One region of the [Enterobacter] lignolyticus SCF1 genome, then DNA from elsewhere that is predicted to be linked to it. Evidence: predicted binding sites of a transcription regulator. Region 1 holds the regulator's gene; each other region holds the start of a gene.
The links. Region 1 encodes PhoB, which activates phosphate uptake and scavenging genes when phosphate is short. Its sites were predicted from a motif close to CTGTCATAAAACTGNCNNAT; they were not measured.
Positions count from the first base shown of each region.

Region 2: the regulator PhoB is predicted to act here: its motif matches at 1,763-1,782, upstream of ENTCL_RS18895 (esterase-like activity of phytase family protein).
Region 3: the regulator PhoB is predicted to act here: its motif matches at 2,651-2,670, upstream of uvrB (excinuclease ABC subunit UvrB).

Region 1 covers NC_014618.1:3,647,639-3,654,896, reverse strand. Annotated here, with positions in the region: gene mak (fructokinase) at 1-304, shown strand, start outside; gene sbcC (exonuclease subunit SbcC) at 338-3,478, opposite strand; gene sbcD (exonuclease subunit SbcD) at 3,475-4,677, opposite strand; gene phoB (phosphate response regulator transcription factor PhoB) at 4,872-5,561, shown strand; gene phoR (phosphate regulon sensor histidine kinase PhoR) at 5,583-6,878, shown strand.
Region 2 covers NC_014618.1:4,066,187-4,073,444, reverse strand. Annotated here, with positions in the region: gene ENTCL_RS18900 (penicillin G acylase) at 1-1,709, shown strand, start outside; gene ENTCL_RS18895 (esterase-like activity of phytase family protein) at 1,828-3,186, shown strand; gene yjiA (GTPase) at 3,237-4,190, opposite strand; gene ENTCL_RS18885 (YbdD/YjiX family protein) at 4,201-4,404, opposite strand; gene ENTCL_RS18880 (carbon starvation CstA family protein) at 4,501-6,654, opposite strand; gene tsr (methyl-accepting chemotaxis protein) at 6,988-7,258, shown strand, end outside.
Region 3 covers NC_014618.1:3,243,788-3,251,045, forward strand. Annotated here, with positions in the region: gene pmrB (two-component system sensor histidine kinase PmrB) at 1-314, shown strand, start outside; gene uvrB (excinuclease ABC subunit UvrB) at 377-2,398, opposite strand; gene bioD (dethiobiotin synthase) at 3,009-3,698, opposite strand; gene bioC (malonyl-ACP O-methyltransferase BioC) at 3,691-4,446, opposite strand; gene bioF (8-amino-7-oxononanoate synthase) at 4,430-5,584, opposite strand; gene bioB (biotin synthase BioB) at 5,581-6,621, opposite strand; gene bioA (adenosylmethionine--8-amino-7-oxononanoate transaminase) at 6,708-7,258, shown strand, end outside.

The sequences.
Region 1 (7,258 bases):
CGGCCAGGCGCTGAAGGGCAGCGACATTATGCGCCTGGTCGGGCAGCACGATGCGCTGGCGGAACAGGCGCTCAGCCGCTACGAGCTGCGGTTAGCGAAATCGCTGGCCCATGTGGTGAATATTCTCGATCCGGACGTGATTGTGCTGGGCGGCGGCATGAGCAATGTCGATCGCCTGTACCAGACCGTGCCGGAGCTGGTGAAGCGGTTTGTGTTCGGCGGCGAATGCGAAACGCCGATCCGCAGGGCCGCCCACGGCGACTCCAGCGGCGTGCGCGGCGCGGCGTGGCTGTGGCCGCTGTAGTATTTTCCCTCACCCGCCTGGGTGAGGGACGCATCACTCCATCGCAAAGCGCTTATCCAGCCTGCTATATCCCAGCCCGTTGATTTTCTTCACCCTGATTTGCACCGGAATCCGCTCTTTCATCGCTTCAACGTGGCTGATAACGCCGATGACCTTACCGCTGGCGTTGAGGGCATCCAGCGCATCCAGCGCGGTATCCAGCGTTTCGCTGTCCAGCGTGCCAAAGCCTTCGTCGAGGAACAGCGAGTCGATCCGCGTTTTGTGGCTGACCAGATCCGACAGCGCCAGCGCCAGCGCGAGGCTGACGAGGAAGCTTTCGCCGCCGGACAGGGTGCGGGTATCGCGAACCGCGTCGGCCTGCCAGGTATCGACGACCTCCAGCTCCAGCGCTTCGCTGGCCTTGCGCTGCAGCAGGTAGCGGCCGTGCAGGCGGCTGAGCTGCTCATTCGCCAGCCACACCAGGTTATCGAGAGTCAGCCCCTGGGCGAATTTACGGAATTTATCACCCTCTCTGGAGCCGATCAGCGCGTTGAGCCAGCCCCAGTCCTCCAGCGTTCTTGCGGCTGCGTCTATCTCCTGCATCAGCGCTTGCTGCTGCTGGCGGCTGGCGGCATCCTGCGTCAGCTGCTGGCGAATACCGCCCTGCTGCGTGCTGTTCTCGCGCATCTGCTGGGCCAGCTGCTGCAGCTGAGCCTGCAGCGTCTCGAGGCTCTCGGTCTCCGGGAGACCGTCGGGCTTCAGCTGCTGATGCTGCTCCCGCGTCGCCTGCGCCTGGGCGACCAGCGCCTGCTGCTGGTGCAGCTGGTTTTCCAGCGTTTGTCGGAGCTGCTCCAGACGGCTGCGGGTCGCTTCGTCGAGCAGCGCGTCGAGGAACGCCTGCTGGTTGGCGAACTGGCTTGCCGCCAGCGCCTGCTCAAAGGCCTGCTGCGCCTGCTGCAGGCGCTCGCTGGCGTCGGTTTCCTGCTGCTGCAGCGTTTGCCACTGGCCGTGGAGCGAGACGCAGTCATGATGCACCTGCTGCCATCCCTCCAGCGGCGTCTCCTCGGGCGCTTCGGGGTCTGCGCTTTCCGGCAGCGTGTCGAGCAGCGGCTGCAGCAGCTCAAGCTGGCGCTGGTTGCGCTGCTGTTCGTCGCTGTGGGTCTGCCACTGCGCGCTTTCCGCCTCGCGCGCGTCCAGCCAGCGACGCTCTTCGCCCGCCTCCGGCGACGTCAGCGCCAGCGCGGCAAGCGTGGCCGCCAGCGCCTGCTGGCGCTGCGCCTGCTGCTGGCGGATTTCCGCCGCCTGGGCATTCAGGGCGTCCATCTGGCGCTGCAGGGCGAGCCGCTGGCTGTGACGGAAAAGCTGCTGCTCGTACTCCTGCTGTGTTTCCAGCCAGGCGGCGACATCCTCCTGCGGCGTCAGGGCGATCCCCAGCGCGGCGACGGTGGATTGCCACTGTAAGGTGAGCGCTTGCTCCTGCTCCGTCAGCGTCTGTATCTCGCCGTTGTCGGCCTGCTGCTGCTTATTGAGCGCCTCCAGCTGGCCGCGCAGCGCGGCGCCGGACTCGGCAAGCTCCTTGACCTCTTTATCCAGCGCGTCCCGGCGGGCTTCATTCACGCCCGGCGTCAGCGCCTGGTAGCGCTCAATGGCCGGATGCTCGGTTGAGCCGCACAGCGGGCACGGGGAACCCGCCTGCAGGCGGGCGCGCTCTTCCTGCAGCGCCACGATGGTGCGCTCCTGCTCGCACAGCGTTTTGACGTCGGTGAACTGCTGGAGCTTCTCCTTATACTGCTGGCGGCGGCGGGCGAGTTCGGCATCGTGCTGTTCTTGCTCCTGCTGGCGCTGCTGCAGCGACTGTTGCAGCTGCTGACGGCGCTTTTGCAGCGGCGCAAAGCGTCCGTACAGCGCGTTGAGCTGCTGGCGGTATGGGCGCAGGACGGCGTGCTGCTCCAGCGCCGCTGCCGTCGCCGCCGCCTCCAGGGTCAGCGCGGTTTCCGGCAGCGCGCTGAGTTCGCCCCTGAGCCCGGCCTCGCGCTGGGACAGCATCTGCAGCTGCACGGCGTCCCGCGCCAGCTGTTCAAACGTGGCCCGCCATCCGGCAAGCTCCCGCTGCCAGTGACGATAGCCGTCGTGGGCGGCGAGCCAGTCGCCGAGGGTTTTCTGCTGCGCCAGCAGCTGCGTGTGCTGCCGGGCGGCGCTGTGGCGGATGCGGTTTCGCAGCCCGGTCTGGCTCTGTAAGCGAGTATTTACTTCAGTCGTTTGCTGGCGGATATGCTGCAGCGCGGCCTGCCGGTCCTGCAGCCGCATCCACAGCGGGCGCAGCGTATCGGCAGGATGCGCCAGCGCCAGCTTCGCCAGCTGCGGTTCGGCGTCGTTCAGCGCCTGTCCGGCGCTCTGCAGCGCGGCCTGCGCGCGCTGCTGCTCGCGGCAAATTTCGTTTTCCCTCGTCAGCCACTGCGCCCAGCTTTGGGTGCGGGTCTGTACGTCCTGCAGCCGTTTCTCTTCGTCAGTAAGCGCCTGCAAACGTTGCTGCAGCGCCTGCTGCTGCTCATCGTTCAGCAGCACCATCCCCGAGGCCTGCGCCTGCAGCTTTTCCAGCTCGGTTTTTGCGGTTTTATGCTTTTCAAACACCTGCGCCGAGATCTGCCCGTAAATCTCGGTGCCGGTCAGCTCTTCGAGCAGCTCGGCCCGCTCTTTGGGTTTGGCGTTGAGGAAGGCGGCGAACTGCCCCTGGGAAAGCAGCATCGAGCGGGTAAAGCGCCCGTAGTCCAGCCCGGTGAGCGAGGCGGTCAGCTCCAGCTTGTCCTTCACCTTGTCGGCCAGAATTTTGCCGTCCGCGCAGGTCGCCAGCTCAACGCGCGGCGCCTGCAGGTTGCCGTCCGGCTGGTTGCGCGCCCGGTTCTGGCTCCAGAAGGCGCGGTATGCGATGCCTTTGACCTCAAACTCTACTTCCGCCAGGCATTCGGCGGTATCACGGGTCATCAGGTCGTTTTGCGATTGCGACACCGTGTTAAGCCGCGGCGTCTCGTGATACAGGGCCAGGCAAATGGCGTCGAGCAGGGTGGTTTTCCCCGCGCCCGTCGGCCCGGTAATGGCGAACAAACCGTTGCTGGCGAACGGTTCGGCGGTAAAGTCAATTTTCCACTCGCCCTTCAGGGAGTTGAGGTTCTTCAGGCGCAGGCTCAGGATCTTCATGCCGTTTCCTCCCCACGAAGCGTTTGCACTGTTTCGTTAAACAGCTGGTGCAGCCGGTCCTGCTGCGGCGCGTCGAGCGACTCCAGATCCAGCCGGCGCTGGAAGACATCGCTTACGCGCAGCTCGCTCAGCGTTTCCCGCTGCGCGTTCATCATCGTGCGCTCGCGCTGCTCACGGCTGCGGCGCACCAGTAGCACCTCAACGGGAAGGTCGTCGGTTAGCGTCTGGATTTTACGCTGAATATCGTGCAGATACTCTTCGCTGGTGATTTCGATATCCAGCCACGTTGCCGGTGTCGCCGGGGCGTCGCGCCACTGTGCGAGCTGCGCGCTGATGCTGGCGAAATCGCCCTTCAGCACCGCCAGCGGCTGAGTGACGGGCACCTCGAGCGGCGTCACGTCCGCAAGCTTGCCGTCGGCGAAGGTCACCAGATTGACGCTTTTGGGCTTCCCGGTTTCGTCGAAGCTGAGGGGGATTGGCGAACCGCAGTAGCGAATATGCTCGCTGCCGCCGATCTTCTGCGCCCGGTGGATATGGCCGAGAGCGATATAGTCCAGCGGCGGGAAGTTCTGCGCCGGAAAGGCGTCGAGGGTGCCGATATAGATGTCGCGTACGGCGTCGCTTTTACTAGCGCCGACGGTGGTCAGGTGGCCGCTGGCCACGATCGGCAGCGGCCGGTCGCCGCGTAGCTCGCACGCCTGCGCGTACTGCTGCTGGTAGTAGTCGGTAATGGCCTGCAGCAGATGCTGCTGTTTTTCACCGCCCGACAATCCGGCCTGGCTTACCACCACATCGCGCGGGCGCAGGAACGGCACCGGGCACAGAATGGCGCCGGGGGTGCCGTCACGGCGGTTGAGCACGCAGGGCGGGGTGCCGCTGCCCGCAACCACGGTGGTGTTCAAAAAGGCGAGGATCTCGCGGGATTCATTCAGCGTCGCCACCGAATCATGGTTGCCCGCCAGCACCACCAGACGGCAGCCGCTTTGCTGCAGTTTGACCACAAAACCGTTATACAGCTCGCGGGCGTAGCTCGGCGGCGCGCCGGTATCAAAAATATCGCCCGCCACGATAATGGCATCCACCTGCTGAGCGTCCGCCGTGTCGAGCAGCCAGTCGAGAAACGCCTGGTGTTCGGCGGCCCGGCTTTTACTGTAAAAGTTCTGGCCCAGGTGCCAGTCGGAGGTGTGTAGGATGCGCATAAGTGTCCTGTGGCAAAAAAGCGTGACAGGGATTATAAACGCATAGCGATCCCAGGGCGATGGCCGCATTAACCCCGTGTCATAATTCAAAAATCCACTATCATAAGACGGTCATCTTATTCATAAATCTGTCATAAATCTGACGCATAATGGCGCCGCACTTTAGGCTTGTTACTAAAAACACAGGGTAAATAATGGCGAGACGTATTCTGGTCGTTGAAGATGAAGCGCCGATTCGCGAGATGGTGTGCTTCGTTCTGGAGCAAAATGGCTTTCAGCCTGTTGAAGCGGAAGATTATGACAGCGCTGTAACGCAACTCAATGAACCCTGGCCTGATCTGATTTTACTCGACTGGATGCTGCCGGGCGGATCGGGGATTCAGTTCATTAAGCATCTGAAGCGCGAAGCCATGACCCGCGATATTCCGGTGGTGATGCTGACCGCCCGCGGCGAAGAGGAAGACCGCGTACGCGGGCTGGAAACCGGCGCTGATGATTACATCACCAAGCCTTTTTCCCCGAAAGAGCTGGTGGCCCGAATTAAGGCGGTCATGAGACGCATATCGCCGATGGCGGTAGAAGAAGTGATTGAAATGCAGGGTCTTAGCCTTGACCCCTCCTCGCATCGCGTGATGACCGGCGAGAATCCGCTGGACATGGGGCCTACGGAGTTTAAGCTACTGCACTTCTTTATGACCCACCCGGAGCGTGTCTACAGCCGCGAACAGCTGCTGAACCACGTCTGGGGCACGAACGTATATGTTGAAGACCGGACGGTGGATGTGCATATTCGCCGCCTGCGTAAAGCGCTGGAACATAGTGGTCATGACCGAATGGTACAAACCGTTCGCGGCACGGGTTATCGGTTCTCTGCCCGTTTCTGACAACTGACTGGAGTGTTACCCGTGCTGGAACGGCTGTCATGGAAAAGGCTGGTATTTGAGCTGATCCTCTGTTGTATCCCGGCCCTCATTCTGGGGGGCCTCATTGGTCACCTGCCGTGGTTTTTGCTGGCGGCGGTCACCGGGCTTCTGATCTGGCATTTCTGGAATTTGCTGCGGCTCTCCTGGTGGTTATGGGTCGATCGCAGCATGACGCCGCCTCCCGGACGCGGCAGCTGGGAGCCGTTGCTGTACGGCCTGCACCAGATGCAGATGCGTAACAAAAAGCGCCGTCGCGAGCTGGGCAGCCTGATTAAACGCTTTCGCAGCGGGGCGGAGTCCTTGCCTGACGCCGTGGTGCTGACCACCGAAGAGGGGGCGATTTTCTGGTGTAACGGTCTGGCGCAGCAGATGCTGCACCTGCGCTGGCCGGACGATAATGGTCAGAACATCCTGAACCTGCTGCGCTATCCCGAATTTTCCCGCTACCTGAAGGCGCGCGATTTCACCAAACCGATGAATCTGGTGCTTAACAGCGGGCGGCATCTGGAGATTCGCGTGATGCCCTACAGCGAAAAACAGCTGCTGATGGTGGCGCGCGACGTCACGCAGATGCACCAGCTGGAAGGGGCGCGACGCAACTTCTTTGCTAACGTCAGCCACGAGCTGCGCACGCCGCTGACGGTGCTGCAGGGCTACCTGGAGATGATGCAGGAGCAAATCCTTGAGGGCGCGCCGCGCGAAAAAGCGCTGCATACCATGCGCGAGCAGACCCAGCGTATGGAAGGCCTGGTCCGCCAGCTGCTGACGCTGTCAAAAATCGAAGCCGCGCCGCTCATGGCGCTGAACGATAAAATCGACGTGCCGATGATGCTGCGCGTCGTCGAGCGGGAAGCCCAGACGCTGAGCCATAAAAAGCACGTGCTGACGTTTGAAATCGATGATTCGCTGCAGGTGCTGGGCAACGAAGAGCAGCTGCGCAGCGCGATGTCTAACCTGGTGTACAACGCGGTTAACCACACCCCGGAAGGCACCGAAATTCGCGTCTGCTGGCAGCGTACGCCGCACGGCGCGCTGTTCAGCGTCGAAGATAACGGACCCGGGATCGCGCCCGAGCATATCCCGCGCCTGACGGAGCGTTTTTATCGCGTCGACAAAGCGCGCTCCCGCCAGACCGGGGGCAGCGGGCTGGGGCTGGCTATCGTTAAGCATGCGGTGAACCATCACGACAGCCGGCTGGATATTGAAAGCCAGCCGGGGGTTCGCACCCGTTTCAGCTTCCTCCTGCCGGAACGTTTAATTGCCAGAAAAAGCGCCTGACGGAGCAACTGTCAATCTGTATTTCCACAAACCAGCTTCGGCTGGTTTTTTTTCTTTGCGGTTAACCAGACGGTGAACAATTATCAAACGTCTGTTTATTTTTTGTTCGCATTATTAGCCATGGGTTTTTCTGATATCTGGTTAATAAATCTGGATTACGACGAGTGATTGAGATAATCATCTGGTTTTGCGATCCCTTCTTGCTTTAAAACGTTATAAGCGTTTAAATTGCGCCCCATGCAGCAACAGACAGACTGCATACGCGTGGATTATCAAATAACAATTCTTCTCCACGCTATTCAGGGAGAATATCTCGCTGAAATTGTGCGCAATTGCCGCTGCACTATCCCGTTGGGAGCAGCGAGAAATGTTTCTTTTTC
Region 2 (7,258 bases), 420 kb from region 1:
GCGGCGCTAACGGCCTGGCGGGCTACCCGACGACCAGCAACATGTGGGTGATCGGCAAAAGCAAAGCGCAGGATGCAAAAGCGATCATGGTTAACGGCCCGCAGTTTGGCTGGTATGCCCCGGCGTACACCTACGGCATCGGCCTGCACGGCGCGGGGTATGATGTGACCGGCAATACGCCGTTTGCATATCCGGGGCTGGTTTTTGGCCACAATGGCGCGATTTCATGGGGATCTACCGCCGGTTTTGGCGATGATGTCGACATTTTCGCTGAACAGCTGTCGGACAAAAAACCGGGTTATTACCTGCATAATGGGCAGTGGGTGAAAATGCTCAGCCGCGATGAGGTGATTAACGTAAAAGACGCCCAGGCGGTGGATTTCACCGTGTATCGTACGGTGCATGGCAACGTCATTAAAACCGACCCCGCCACGCACACCGCTTATGCCAAAGCGCGGGCATGGGACGGTAAAGAGGTCGCCTCGCTGCTGGCGTGGACGCACCAGATGAAGGCTAAAAACTGGCAGGAGTGGACGCAGCAGGCGGCGAAGCAGGCGCTGACCATCAACTGGTATTACGCCGACGTCAACGGCAACATCGGCTATGTGCATACCGGCGCATACCCGCAGCGCCAGCCCGGACACGACCCGCGTCTGCCGGTACCGGGGACCGGAAAATGGGACTGGCAGGGGGTATTGCCGTTTGCGCTGAACCCGAAGGTGTATAACCCGGCATCGGGCTATATCGCCAACTGGAACAACGCGCCGCAGCAGAACTATCCGGCTTCCGATCTGTTCGCCTTCCTGTGGGGCGGGGCCGATCGTGTGACCGAGATAGCCCGGCTTATCGATAAGCAGCCGACGTTTACCTATGAACAGGCATGGGATCTGATCGGAAAAACCAGCCGTCAGGATCTCAACCTGCGCCTGTTCCTGCCTGCGTTGCAGGGGGCGACGGCGTCGCTGCCGCAAAGCGATCCGCGTCAGCAGATGGTGAGCCTGCTCAGCCGCTGGGATGGTCAAAACCGGCTGGCTGCCGATGGCAAAACGCTGCAGCAGCCGGGCTCCGCTATTCTCAATGCCTGGCTTACCAGCATGCTGAAGAAGACCGTGGTCGCCGCCGTCCCTGCGCCGTTTAACCAGTGGTACGGCGCCAGCGGGTATGAAACAACGCAGGATGGGCCTACCGGGTCGCTCAACATCAGCGTCGGCGCGAAAATTCTCTACGAGGCGCTGCAGGGCGACCGTTCGGCGATCGGGCAAGCGGTCGATCTGTTTGGCGGAAAATCGCAGCAGGCGGTAATTCTCGAGGCGTTGCAGGAGGCATGGCAGACGCTCTGCGCACGCTACGGTACGGATATCAGCCAGTGGAAAACGCCAGCCATGGCGCTGACCTTCCGCGCCAATAACTTCTTTGGCGTACCGCAGGCCGCGCCGCAGGAGGCCAGGCATCAGGCGGAGTATCAGAACCGCGGAACGGAAAACGACATGATTGTCTTCTCTCCGGCGGGACAGAAAACGCCGGTGCTGGCGTGGGATGTTGTTGCTCCCGGCCAGAGCGGGTTCGTCGCGCCGAACGGCACAGTTGATAAACACTATGACGACCAGCTGAAAATGTACGAAACCTTTGGTCGTAAACCCCTGTGGCTGACGCCGCAGGAGGTGAACGCCCATAAAGAATCGCAGGAGATTCTGCATCTTAAACCGTAAAAGCAGGCGCGCCAGCGCGGGGAATTTCGCTGGCGCGCCGCAATGTTTCAACCCGACGTCATTTTTCTGACACGTTGGCTCATTACGGTGTTAGCTCCACTACAAGGACGCTAACAATATGAAAATCAAAATTATTCCTCTGGTTATCGGCTGTACGCTCTCTTTCTCCGCGCTGGCGGCGGCACCGCAGGCCGAGCGCTATGTGGTGAGCTTCCCGGAAGGCTCCCACGTCCGCTACGACGGCGCGTTTGCAGGCGCGTTTCCGAACGGTCTGCCGGTCGGTATTGGCTCTGGCCTGCTGTTTACCGGCAGGCAGGGCGATGCGCTGACGTTTGTCACCGTGACCGATCGCGGCCCGAATGCCGATTCGCCCAACGTCGGTAAAAACGAGGCCAAAATTTTCGTCGCGCCGGATTTTGCGCCGCTGCTGGTGAACATCCGCGTGCAAAACGGTAAAGCGGAGGCCAGCGATATCCGCCCTTTGCACGACGATAAAGGCAACATAAACGGCCTGCCGCTGCAAAGCGGGGTGATTGGCTCGACCAACGAAGTGGCGCTCAGCGATACGCTGAAGACGCTGCGCGGCGATAACCGGGGTCTGGATACCGAAGGGATAACCCCGGACGGTAAGGGCGGCTACTGGCTGTGCGATGAGTATGGGCCGTTCCTGATTAACGTTGACCGCCAGGGCAAGATCCTCGCTATGCACGGACCGCAGGCGGCGGAGGGGGAGAAAGCCATCGCCGGGGGGCTGCCGAACATTATCAAATGGCGCCAGCCGAACCGCGGCTTTGAAGGCGTCACCCGCATGCCGGACGGACGTATTCTCGCGGCGGTGCAGAGCACGCTGGATATCGACGGCAAGAGCAAAAAAAGCGCGCTGTTTACCCGCCTGGTGAGCTTCGACCCGGCGACCGGAAAAACCGCCATGTACGGCTACCCGATAGACAGCGCGGCCTACGCCAAAAATAGCGATGCCAAGGTGGGCGATATCGTGGCGCTCGACAATCAGCACATCCTGATTATCGAGCAGGGCGGCGATAGGGACGGCGCAATGCGTAACCTTATCTATAAGGTAGACCTGAGCAAGGCCAGCGACCTGGCGGCGTTCGATAAGCCGGGCGAGTATCCGGAGTTTGCTGACGCCAGCGCGCTGGCCGCGCGCGGGATTACGCTTGCCGACAAAACGCTGGCGGTCGATTTGCGCCAGCTTGGCTGGCAGCAGGAGAAAGCCGAGGGGCTGGCGCTGATCGACAGCAAAACCCTGGCGGTGGCGAACGATAACGACTTTGGCGTGAAAACGGTGATGCAAAACCCGGTCGCGGGCAAAAAGCTTAAGGATTACCGGGTCAACGAGCAGGGCGCGCTTAGCGTTGATGGCAATACAGTTGCCGCCACTATCGGCATCAGGCCGCTGGAGAAACCGGAGTCGGACAGCGAGCTGTGGATTGTGACGCTGCCTGAGGCGCTAATGTAAATTCCCTCCCCCTGGCCCTCTCCCTCGGGGAGAGGGCCAGGGGGGTATTGTTATTTGCGCAGACCCGCAAACGCCGCGCGGATCTCTTCTTCAGGCAGCTGGATGCCGATAAACACCATTGTGCTGTGCGGCGTTTCATCGCCCCACGGTCGGTCCCAGTCGGCGCTGTAGAGGCGCTGGACGCCCTGAAACAGCAGGCGGTTTGGCTCGCCGTCAATCCACAGCATGCCTTTGTAGCGCAGCAGCTTATCGGCGAACGACAGCAGCAGATTCTCCATCACCCGCGATACCTCGCTGATATCCACCGGGTAGTCCAGCTCGACGACGACGGACGAGACGTCATTCTGCTTGTCGGCCATAAAGTGGAAGCGGGGTTTTGCGGTGACGTTTTCTTCCAGCATAAAGCCGTTGGTGTTGAACAGCTGAGACAGGTCGATATCGCCGTGCGTCACGGTGTAAATCGGGGCGCGCGAGTTAATGCGCGTCAGGCGCTCGCGCAGCTTTTCGCTTCCGCCCGCCACGTCGGTTTTGGTCAGCAGAATGCGGTCGGCGTAACCCACCTGCGACTGAGCAATAGTGAACTGGTTCATCTGATCGTCGGCGTGAACCGCGTCGACCAGGGCAATCACGCCGTCCAGCAGGTAGCGCTGGCAGAGAATGTCGTGGGAGAAAAAGGTCTGAATAATCGGTCCCGGGTCGGCCATGCCGGTGCATTCGATAACCAGACGGTCAAAGTTGATGTCGCCGCGATCGCGGCTATCGAGCAGGTCGAGCAGGGCGTCTTCCAGCTCGCTGGAGCGGGTGCAGCAGATGCAGCCGTTGGTCAGCGTCTTGATCTGCGTGGCGCGGTCGCCAATCAGCTGGTCGTCCACCGAGACTTCGCCAAACTCGTTTTCGATGACGGCGATTTTGAAGCCGTGCTGTTCGTTCAGAATATGGCGCAGCAGGGTTGTTTTTCCCGCGCCGAGAAAGCCGGTCAGCAGGGTAACGGCAATCGGGCTCATGGTCTCTCCTTTAGCAGCAGCGGACGCCGCCTTCTCCACTTCCGCCGTAGCGCGCTTCCTGACGCTCGCGGAAAAATTCGGTGTAGGTCATGTACGGCTTGTCCGGATGGTTGGTCTTCATGTGCTCGACGTAGTTGTCGTAATCCGGAATACCAATCAGCATTTTTGCCGCCTGACCGAGGTATTTTTTTGCTTCGCCTAAGTTACCAAACATTGTGGGTTCCAGACAGGAAAAGCCCGGTGGCGCTATGCTTACCGGGCCTACAGTTCCTGTGTAGGGCGGGTCAGCGTAGCGCCACCCGCCATTTTTTTAATGGTGTGAAGAGGTCTTCACGCCGCCTTCCGGCACCGGTACGTACGGGGTTTCTTTGTCGGTGCGGGCGTCGATGTTGCGTGCCTTCATCCAGGTTTTGATGCCGTAGAAGATGATGCTGTACACCACCACCAGGAACAGAATGCTCAGACCCGCGTTGGTGTAGTTGTTCACCACGATATGGTTCATGTTGGCAATCTGCTGTGCGGTAAGGTCCGCGCCGCCTGCGGCAATCTTCTCTTTGTACTGGTTAGCCATGAAGAAGAAGCCTTCCATCTGCGGGTTGCTGCTGAACAGCTTCAGACCCAGCGCCCAGGTGGTGCAGAGCAGCAGCCACAGAGCCGGAACGACGGTGACCCAGATGTATTTGGTGCGCTTCATCTTCACCAGCACCACGGTGCCGAGCACCAGCGCAACGGCCGCCAGCATCTGGTTAGAGATACCGAACAGCGGCCACAGGCTCTTCACGCCGCCCAGCGGGTCAACCACGCCCTGATACAGCAGGTAGCCCCACAGGCCAACGCAGCCCGCGGTGCCCAGAACGCCCGCCACCAGGGAGTCGGTTTTCTTCAGGAACGGCACGAAGTTGCCGAGCAGGTCCTGCAGCATAAAGCGGCCCGCACGGGTACCGGCGTCCAGCGCGGTCAGGATAAACAGCGCCTCGAACAGAATACCGAAGTGGTACCAGAAGCCCATGTCGGCCATCGGCAGCACCTTGTGGAACACGTGGGCGATACCCACCGCCAGGGTCGGCGCGCCGCCTGCGCGGTTCAGCACCGACGGTTCGCCGATGTCTTTCGCCGTCTGCATGATCTGCTCAGGAGAGATAACAAAGCCCCAGGAGCTGACGGTCGCCGCCGCGTGGGTGCTCACGTCTTTCAACTGAGCCATGATCATCGCCGCGTTTTCGCCGCCCATCTCATGCAGGTTCGGCATGGTGATGCCGAGACCGGCTGGCGGGGTGTTCATCGCGAAGTACAGGCCTGGTTCGATGATGGACGCCGCAACCAGCGCCATGATCGCCACGAAGGACTCCATCAGCATTGCGCCGTAGCCGATCAGGCGGGCGTCTTTTTCGTTCGCCAGCAGCTTCGGCGTGGTGCCGGAGGCGATCAGCGCGTGGAAGCCTGAAACCGCGCCGCAGGCAATAGTAATAAACAGGAACGGGAACAGCGCGCCTTTCCACAGCGGACCGGTGCCGTCGATGTACTGGGTCACTGCCGGCATTTTCAGGTCCGGGTTGAGGACCACGATGCCGAGCGCCAGACCGACGATAACGCCGATTTTCAGGAACGTCGCCAGGTAGTCGCGCGGCGCCAGAATCAGCCAGACCGGCAGCAGGGCGGAGATAAAGGCATAGCCGATCAGCGCGAAGGTGATGGTGGTGTCTTTAAAGGTCAGCGCCGGGCCCCAGTACGGGTCGTGGGCAATCACGCCGCCGAAGTAAATAGACGCGACCAGCAGCACAATACCGATCACCGACACTTCGCCCACGCGGCCCGGGCGCAGGAAGCGCATATAGATGCCCATGAACAGCGCAATCGGCACGGTGGAGCAGACGGTAAACACGCCCCACGGGCTTTCCGCCAGCGCTTTCACTACGATCAGTGCCAGCACCGCGAGGATGATTATCATGATGAGGAAGCAGCCGAACAGGGCGATGGAGCCCGGCACGCGGCCCATCTCTTCTTTCACCATCTCGCCGAGCGAAGAACCGTTACGGCGCGAGGAGATAAACAGCACCATGAAGTCCTGCACCGCGCCCGCCAGCACCACGCCCGCCAGCAGCCACAGGGTACCCGGCAGGTAGCCCATCTGGGCGGCCAGCACCGGGCCGACCAGCGGACCGGCGCCTGCGATGGCGGCAAAGTGGTGGCCGAACAGCACGTAGCGGTTGGTCGGCACGTAGTTCAGGCCGTCGTTGTTGATGACGGCCGGGGTGGCGCGCGTCGGGTCGAGCTTCATGACCTTCTGCGCGATATAGAGGCTGTAGTAGCGGTAAGCTACCAGATAAACCGAAACGGAAGCGACGACGATCCACAGGGCGCTGACGTGCTCGCCCCGGCGGAGTGCCACCACCGACAAACAGAATGCCCCGATGATCCCGAGGAGCATCCAGGGTATGTGCTTAAGGTATTTTTTCGTATCCATAGTAAAACCTGGCTTTTTTAGGATGAATAGTGAGGTCTGTGTTGCTTTGCGTGAGGTATTGCTTAGGTTAGGAGCGATTTTGCCAGAGCATCGCGCGTAGGCGGGGCGGAAAATGGCTGAGTGGTTGTATGCGCCGCTGAGTGGTTGTTTGTCGGCGTAAGCGGTTCGGCTAAGTGGCTGACAAATCAAGAAATGTGATGAAGATCACGTTGTGCATCGCGGCGTTTTTGTTCGCATAAATCGCGCGTTTTTCCAGCGGTGAGGTGATTGCTGGCTAAAGTTTTCGCTTTTTTGGCCGAAAACCCCGATAACTCACCATTGGAAAAAAACAACATGCTAAACCGTATTAAAATTGTCACCAGCCTCGTGCTGGTTCTTGTGTTATTTGGTCTTTTGCAGCTGACATCAGGAGGGCTGTTCTTTAACTCCCTCAAGCATGACAAAGAAAACTTCACCGTCCTGCAGACGATTCGCCAGCAGCAGTCCACGCTGAACGGCAGCTGGGTTGCGCTGCTGCAGACCCGTAACACCCTGAACCGCGCCGGGATCCGCTACATGATGGATCAGAACCATATCGGCAGCGGGGCAACGGTGAACGAGCTGA
Region 3 (7,258 bases), 400 kb from region 1:
CGCTGCTGCGGGTGCTGCTGCGCAATCTGGTGGAAAACGCCCATCGCTACAGCCCGGAAAACTCGGTGATTACGATCGGCGTCTCGCCGGGATCGCTTGCCGTCGAAGACGAAGGTCCGGGAATCGACGAGGCCAAAAGCGGGGAGCTCAGCAAAGCCTTTGTGCGTATGGACAGCCGCTACGGCGGCATTGGGCTCGGCTTAAGCATTGTGACCCGTATCGCCCAGTTGCACGATGCGCAGTTCTTTTTGAACAACCGCAAGCCGGAGCCGGGCGCACGCGCGTGGGTGAAATTTCCGCGGCGGTTACGTTAAAACCCCTCGCGGCGTGAAAGTCCGTCAACCGAAAGAGCCTGTCATTACAGGCTCTTTTCGTTTCAGGATGCGACGATAAACAGCTCCCGTAGCTGGTGCAGCTGGTCGCGGATCTGCGCGGCTTCCTCGAATTCGAGGTTCTGCGCATGCTGCATCATCTGCCCTTCCAGCTCGTGGATTTTTTGCTGCAGCGCTTTCGGCGTCAGCGCTTTTTCCACCGCCTCGGTCTGCGCGGCCGTACGGGATTTCCCGCGGCCCTTGCCGCGCGTTTTCGCCAGCCCCTCGCCGAGCGCCAGAATATCGACCACCTTCTTATTCAGACCCTGCGGCACGATGCCGTGTTCTTCATTGTACTGCGACTGCTTCTCGCGACGACGCTCGGTCTCGCCGATCGCTTTCGCCATCGACGGCGTAATTTTATCGCCGTACAGAATCGCCTTCCCGTTGACGTTGCGCGCCGCGCGTCCAATGGTCTGAATCAGCGAGCGCTCGGAGCGCAGGAAGCCCTCTTTATCGGCATCCAGAATCGCCACCAGCGAAACTTCCGGCATATCCAGCCCTTCTCGCAGCAGGTTGATGCCCACCAGCACGTCAAACTCGCCGAGGCGCAGGTCGCGAATGATCTCCATCCGCTCAACGGTGTCGATATCCGAGTGCAGGTAACGAACCCGCTCGCCGTGCTCCTCAAGATATTCCGTTAAATCTTCCGCCATGCGCTTGGTCAGCGTCGTCACCAGCACGCGCTCGTTGATGGCGGCGCGCAGGCGAATTTCGGACAGCAGGTCATCCACCTGGGTGGAAACCGGGCGAACTTCGATAATCGGATCGAGCAGACCGGTAGGACGCACCACCTGGTCAATCACCTCGCCGCCGGATTTCTCCAGCTCATAGTTGCCAGGCGTCGCGGAAACATAAATGGTTTGCGGCGCCAGCGCTTCAAACTCTTCAAATTTCAGCGGACGGTTATCCAGCGCCGAAGGCAGACGAAAGCCGTACTCCACCAGCGTCTCTTTACGCGCCCGGTCGCCGCGGAACATTCCGCCGATCTGCGGGATCGTCACATGCGATTCGTCGATCACCAGCAGGCCATCTGCAGGCAGGTAGTCGAACAGCGTCGGCGGCGGCTCGCCCGGGCCGCGGCCGGACAGAAAGCGCGAGTAGTTTTCAATGCCCGAGCAGTAGCCCAGCTCGTTCATCATTTCAAGGTCAAACTGGGTGCGCTGGCTCAGGCGCTGCTCTTCAAGCAGCTTGTTGTTCGCCAGCAGCACTTTGCGCCGGTCGACCAGCTCCTCTTTGATCTCCTCCATCGCCTGCAGAATGCGTTCACGCGGGGTCACGTAGTGCGTTTTCGGATAGATGGTATAACGCTGAATGGTTGACTCTACATGTCCGGTGAGCGGGTCGAACAGCGACAGGCGCTCAACCTCCTCGTCGAACAGCTCAACGCGCAGCGCGATATCGTCCGATTCCGCCGGGAAAATATCGATCACCTCGCCGCGCACGCGGAAGGTGCCGCGCTGGAAGGCCTGATCGTTGCGGGTGTACTGCAGCTCCGCCAGCCGACGCAGAATAGCGCGCTGATCGATGATCATCCCGACCGTCATGTGCAGCATCATTTTCAGGTACAGATCCGGGTCGCCCAGGCCGTAAATGGCGGACACCGACGCCACAACCACGACGTCCCGCCGCTCGAGCAGCGCTTTCGTCGCCGAAAGGCGCATCTGTTCGATGTGCTCGTTTACCGACGCGTCCTTCTCGATGAAGGTATCGGAGCTTGGCACGTACGCTTCCGGCTGGTAGTAGTCGTAGTAGGAAACGAAGTACTCCACCGCGTTTTCAGGGAAAAACTCCTTCATTTCGCCATACAGCTGCGCCGCCAGCGTTTTGTTGGGCGCCAGCACCATGGTCGGCCGCTGCAGGTTATTAATGACATTGGCGATGGTAAACGTCTTCCCCGACCCCGTCACGCCAAGCAGCGTCTGGTGCGCGAGGCCGTCTTCAAGCCCCTCTTCCAGGCGGCGAATAGCCTCAGGCTGATCGCCTGAAGGACGGAAAGCGGAATGCAATGTAAACGGTTTACTCATGGATGGCGGCCTGATGAAGGATAAGCGAGCAGGTGATTAATTCTACTCGCCAGACGCTATTTTGCCAACAAATTATACTGGATAAAAAAACAGTAGCGTATTATGGTATCCGTGTTACCCGAAAAGGAGACCCGTAGAAGCCGGGGAAATTTTCGCTGCGGCAAGATAAAACGCCAGCCCTTTGCGGTTATCCCCAGAATTTTTTTCGTCTTTAACATTTGTCAAGACGTGCGATGCATCTTTTGCGTCAGCGGGTGACACTTTTCTGACAGGCATTGCTTTTATTTAACTTACTAATAAATAAATAAAATACCTAAAAGCCGCGTTTCGCACCAATTTAGTCGCAGGCCGCGTATTCTCTCGTATGCCACGTGTTTTCTAACTCTAATACACAAGGTTATCCACAGGAATAGTGGATAACTGTCTGCAGCCCATATCCCCTGCCCCTCGCACAAATCGAAACTCACCCGAAAGAATGAGGACAAAAAATTTTTTATCGCTATTTTTTGACTTTTATCAGCTAAGCGAAAGGGGTCAGTTATGGAATATTGCTCACATTTCAATCCATAAGCATGATGCCAGGCGCACAACACCCGGCATCAGAGAAACGTCAGAGGCTGGTATTAAGTACTGCAAGATCCAGATACTGCCCCAGATCCTGCCGTTCAGCCTCCGCGCCCAGCCAGGGGATCTCCCCCAGCAGCGGCGCCGGTATCAGCTGCTGCAGCGTGGCCATGTATTCCGCATGGCGTTTGCCCGGCGCCTGCACGTCGTTGGCGACCCATCCGGCCAGCCGCAGCCCGGCCTGCCGCACCGCCTGCGCGGTCAGCAGCGCGTGGTTGATGCAGCCAAGCTTCACGCCGACCACCAGGATAACCGGCAGCCGCTCCTGCGCCACCCAGTCGGCAAAGCTCAACGTCGGCGACAGCGGCGTAAACCAGCCCCCGGCGCCCTCCACCAGCACCCACTCCGCCTGCGAGCTCAGCGTCTGTAAACCGGCTGAGAGCCGTGCCGCCTCGATAGGACGCTGTTCGTCGGCGGCGACGATGTGCGGCGAGGTGGGTTCAGCAAAGGTATACGGGTTCACCTGCTCATAGCTGAGCGGCAGGCGGCTGTTGCGCTGGAGCGCCAGCGCGTCGCTATTGCGTAGCCCCTCGGCGGTCATTTCGCTGCCGGAGGCTACCGGTTTGTAGCCCGCGGTCCGTTTTCCGGCGCGGTTCGCCGCCTGCAGCAGCGCGCAGCTGGCGACGGTTTTCCCCACCTCGGTGTCGGTGCCGGTGACAAAATAACGTTCAGTCACGTGTCATCACTCCTGTAAAAATATGGTACGTCAGCGGGCAGGCGCCCTGCTGTTTCGGCCAGGCAAGCTGCAGCTGCTGCAAACGGCTGCGGGTCAACGTCCGGCTGGCGCGTCCTTCGTGCAGATGGGTGGCGCCAATGCCTTTGAGCGAGCGCATGGCGCTCAGCGCATCGGCAAACGGCACGCTCAGCGTCTGTAGCGCAAATTCGCCGCGCAGCCCGCTCAGCGCGCTGTCGAGCGCCTCGCGGGATAAAAAGCGATTGGCGTGCGGCTTTTCGTCGATCGCCCGCCAGGCCTGGCGGAGTTCCGGCAGCGAATCCGCCGCCAGGGTGGTAAACGCCAGCACGCCGCCGGGGCGCAGCATGCGGTAGAGCTCCTGCACCGCATCCTGAAGCGAATCGCACCACTGCACCGCCAGATTGCTCCACACCAGATCGAACTGCGCCGACGCCAGCGGAATAGCTTCAATATCCGCCTGCACGTAATGATCGGCGGCCTGCTGCCGCCGGGCTTCGGCCAGCATCTGCGCGGAGAGATCGAGCGCGGTCACCTCACAGCCGTTGTCGCGCCAGTAGCGGCTGATGCCGCCCGGCCCGCAGCCGGCATCCAGCACCCGCGCAAAACGGCGGGCCGGGAGGCGGGCCATCAGCGCGTCGGCGCTGCGGCGCTGCAGCTCGTTATGCTGCTGATAGTGCGGCGCGGCGCGGCCAAAGGCGGCGGCGACGGCCTGTTTATCGACCGGCGGCATCCAGCACCTCCAGCAACCGATCGATGTCGTCCTGCAAATGCGCCGCCGTAAGGGTAATGCGCAGGCGCGCCGTACCGGCGGGCACCGTCGGCGGACGAATGGCGCTGAGCCAGCAGCCCTGCTGGCGAAGACGTTCTGCCAGCGCCAGCGTCGGCGCATTTTCGCCGACAATAAGCGGCTGGATCGCGCTTTCGGAGGAGGTTAGCCGCCAGCCGAGCTGCTGCGCTCCCTGGCGAAAACGACCGATGTGCTGGCGCAGCGTTTCGCGGCGCGCATCGCCCTCCTCGCTCATCACCACCGCCAGCGCTGTCTGCAGCGCCACCGCCTGGGCGGGCGGCATCGCGGTGCTGTAGATCAGATGCCGGGCAAACTGCAGCAGATACTCGGCGACGCTGTCGCTGCACAGCACCGCCGCTCCGCTCAGGCCGAACGCCTTGCCGAAGGTGACGACCAGCAGTTCGGGCTTCACCCCCTGCGCCGCGCAGCTGCCGCGCCCGTCGCCACAAACGCCGATGCCGTGCGCGTCATCCACCATCAGCCAGCCGTTCGCCGACCGCGTACGGGCGGCGATGTCGGCCAGCGGCGCGCTGTCGCCGTCCATGCTGAAAATACCTTCGGTCACCACCAGCTGCTGCCCCGCTACCGGTTTCGCCAGCAGCGTCTGCAGATGTTCGCCGTCGTTATGCGTAAACCGCCGCAGTTCGGCCGGGCTGAGGCTTGCGGCTTCAAGTAGCGAGGCATGGCTCAGCCTGTCGGCGATAATCCGGTCGCCCTTGTGCAGCAATGCGGCGATCGTCGCCTGGTTGGCGGCAAAACCGGAAATAAACAGCAGCGCCCGCGGGTACCCCAGCCGGTCGGCAAGCGCCGCCTCCAGCGCCTGGTGCGCCACGCTGTAGCCGGTCACGTGCCCGGAGCCGCCGCTGCCCGTACCGTACTGCGACGCGCCTTGCTGCCAGGCCGCCACGATCTGCGGATGCTGGCTGAGCCCGAGATAATCGTTGCTGGAAAAATTTAGCCAGCGCGCGTCGCCCTGGCGCAGCCAGCGTCCTGCCCCCTGGCTTACCGGCAGACGTACGCGCAGCGCCTGCGCCGCGCGCCGCTGCATCAGGCTGTCGTCAATCTTCTGCTGCCAGCTCATACCGCCGCCGCGTTGTAGTACGTACTGGTATCCGGCGTCATCAGCGACTGCTCAAGACGCTGCTGCTGCTCGTTGTCTCCCGCCAGCACCTGCGTTTGCTGCGGGTTAATGCCGAGCTTGCGGAACAGCAGCAGATCGTTGTCCTCCTCCGGGTTCGGCGTGGTCAGCAGCTTGCAGCCGTAGAAGATGGAGTTCGCCCCGGCCATGAAGCACATCGCCTGCGTCTGCTCATTCATCTTCTCGCGTCCGGCGGAAAGGCGGACGTGCGAGGTCGGCATCATGATGCGCGCCACGGCGATGGTGCGGATAAAATCAAACGCATCGACATCGTCGTTGTCCTCAAGCGGCGTGCCCTTCACCTTCACCAGCATGTTGATCGGCACGCTTTCCGGCGGGGTCGGCAGGTTGGCCAGCTGCAGCAGCAGACCGGCGCGATCCTTCACCGTCTCGCCGAGGCCCACAATGCCGCCCGAGCAGACCTTAATCCCGGCGTCGCGCACCTTATCGAGCGTATCCAGACGCTCCTGATAGGTGCGGGTGGTAATGATGTTGCCGTAGAATTCCGGCGACGTATCCAGGTTATGGTTGTAGTAATCGAGCCCCGCAGAGGCCAGGCGCTGCGCCTGATCGTCCGACAACGTGCCCAGGGTCATACAGGCTTCCAGCCCCATCTCCTTCACGCCTTTGACCATTTGCTCGAGGTACGGCATGTCGCGCTCGTGCGGGTTTTTCCACGCGGCGCCCATGCAGAAGCGGGTTGAACCGGCGTTTTTCGCTTTACGCGCCGAATCCAGCACCTGCTCTACTTCCATCAGGCGCTCCGTCTCCAGCCCGGTTTTGTAGCGGGCGCTTTGCGGGCAATATTTGCAGTCCTCCGGGCAGGCGCCGGTCTTAATCGACAGCAGCGTGCTGACCTGAACCTGCCGCGGGTCGAAGTGCTGACGATGCACCTGCTGGGCTTCAAACAGCAGTTCCAGCAGCGGCTTTTCAAATAATTCAGTAACCTGCGACATTGTCCAGCGAGTGTGGTGAGCCATTGGCCTCTCCAAAGTGTTTTGTTTATTTCTGGGTTCCGTGTAAGCTCGTAAACCTAAAACTTTTCAAAATGGTTTACAAGTCGATTATGACGCAGGACGATCTCGCTTTCGATCAACGCCACATCTGGCACCCCTATACGTCAATGACGTCTCCGCTGCCGGTATACCCGGTCGCCGCCGCCCACGGCTGCGAGCTGACGCTGGCCACCGGCGAGCGCCTGGTGGACGGTATGTCCTCCTGGTGGGCGGCTATTCACGGCTACAACCACCCGCAGCTGAATGCGGCGATGAAAGCGCAGATTGACCAGATGTCCCATGTCATGTTCGGCGGGATCACCCATGCGCCCGCAATCGCGCTGTGCCGTCGGCTGGTAGCGATGACGCCCGCGCCGCTGGAGTGCGTGTTTCTCGCCGACTCCGGGTCGGTGGCGGTGGAAGTGGCGATGAAAATGGCGCTGCAGTACTGGCATGCCAAAGGCGAACCGCGACGCCGTTTCCTGACCTTTCGCAACGGCTACCATGGCGATACCTTCGGTGCGATGTCGGCCTGCGATCCCGACAGCTCAATGCACAGCCTGTGGAAGGGCTACCTGCCGGAAAACCTGTTCGCGCCAGCGCCGCAGAGCCGCTTCGACGG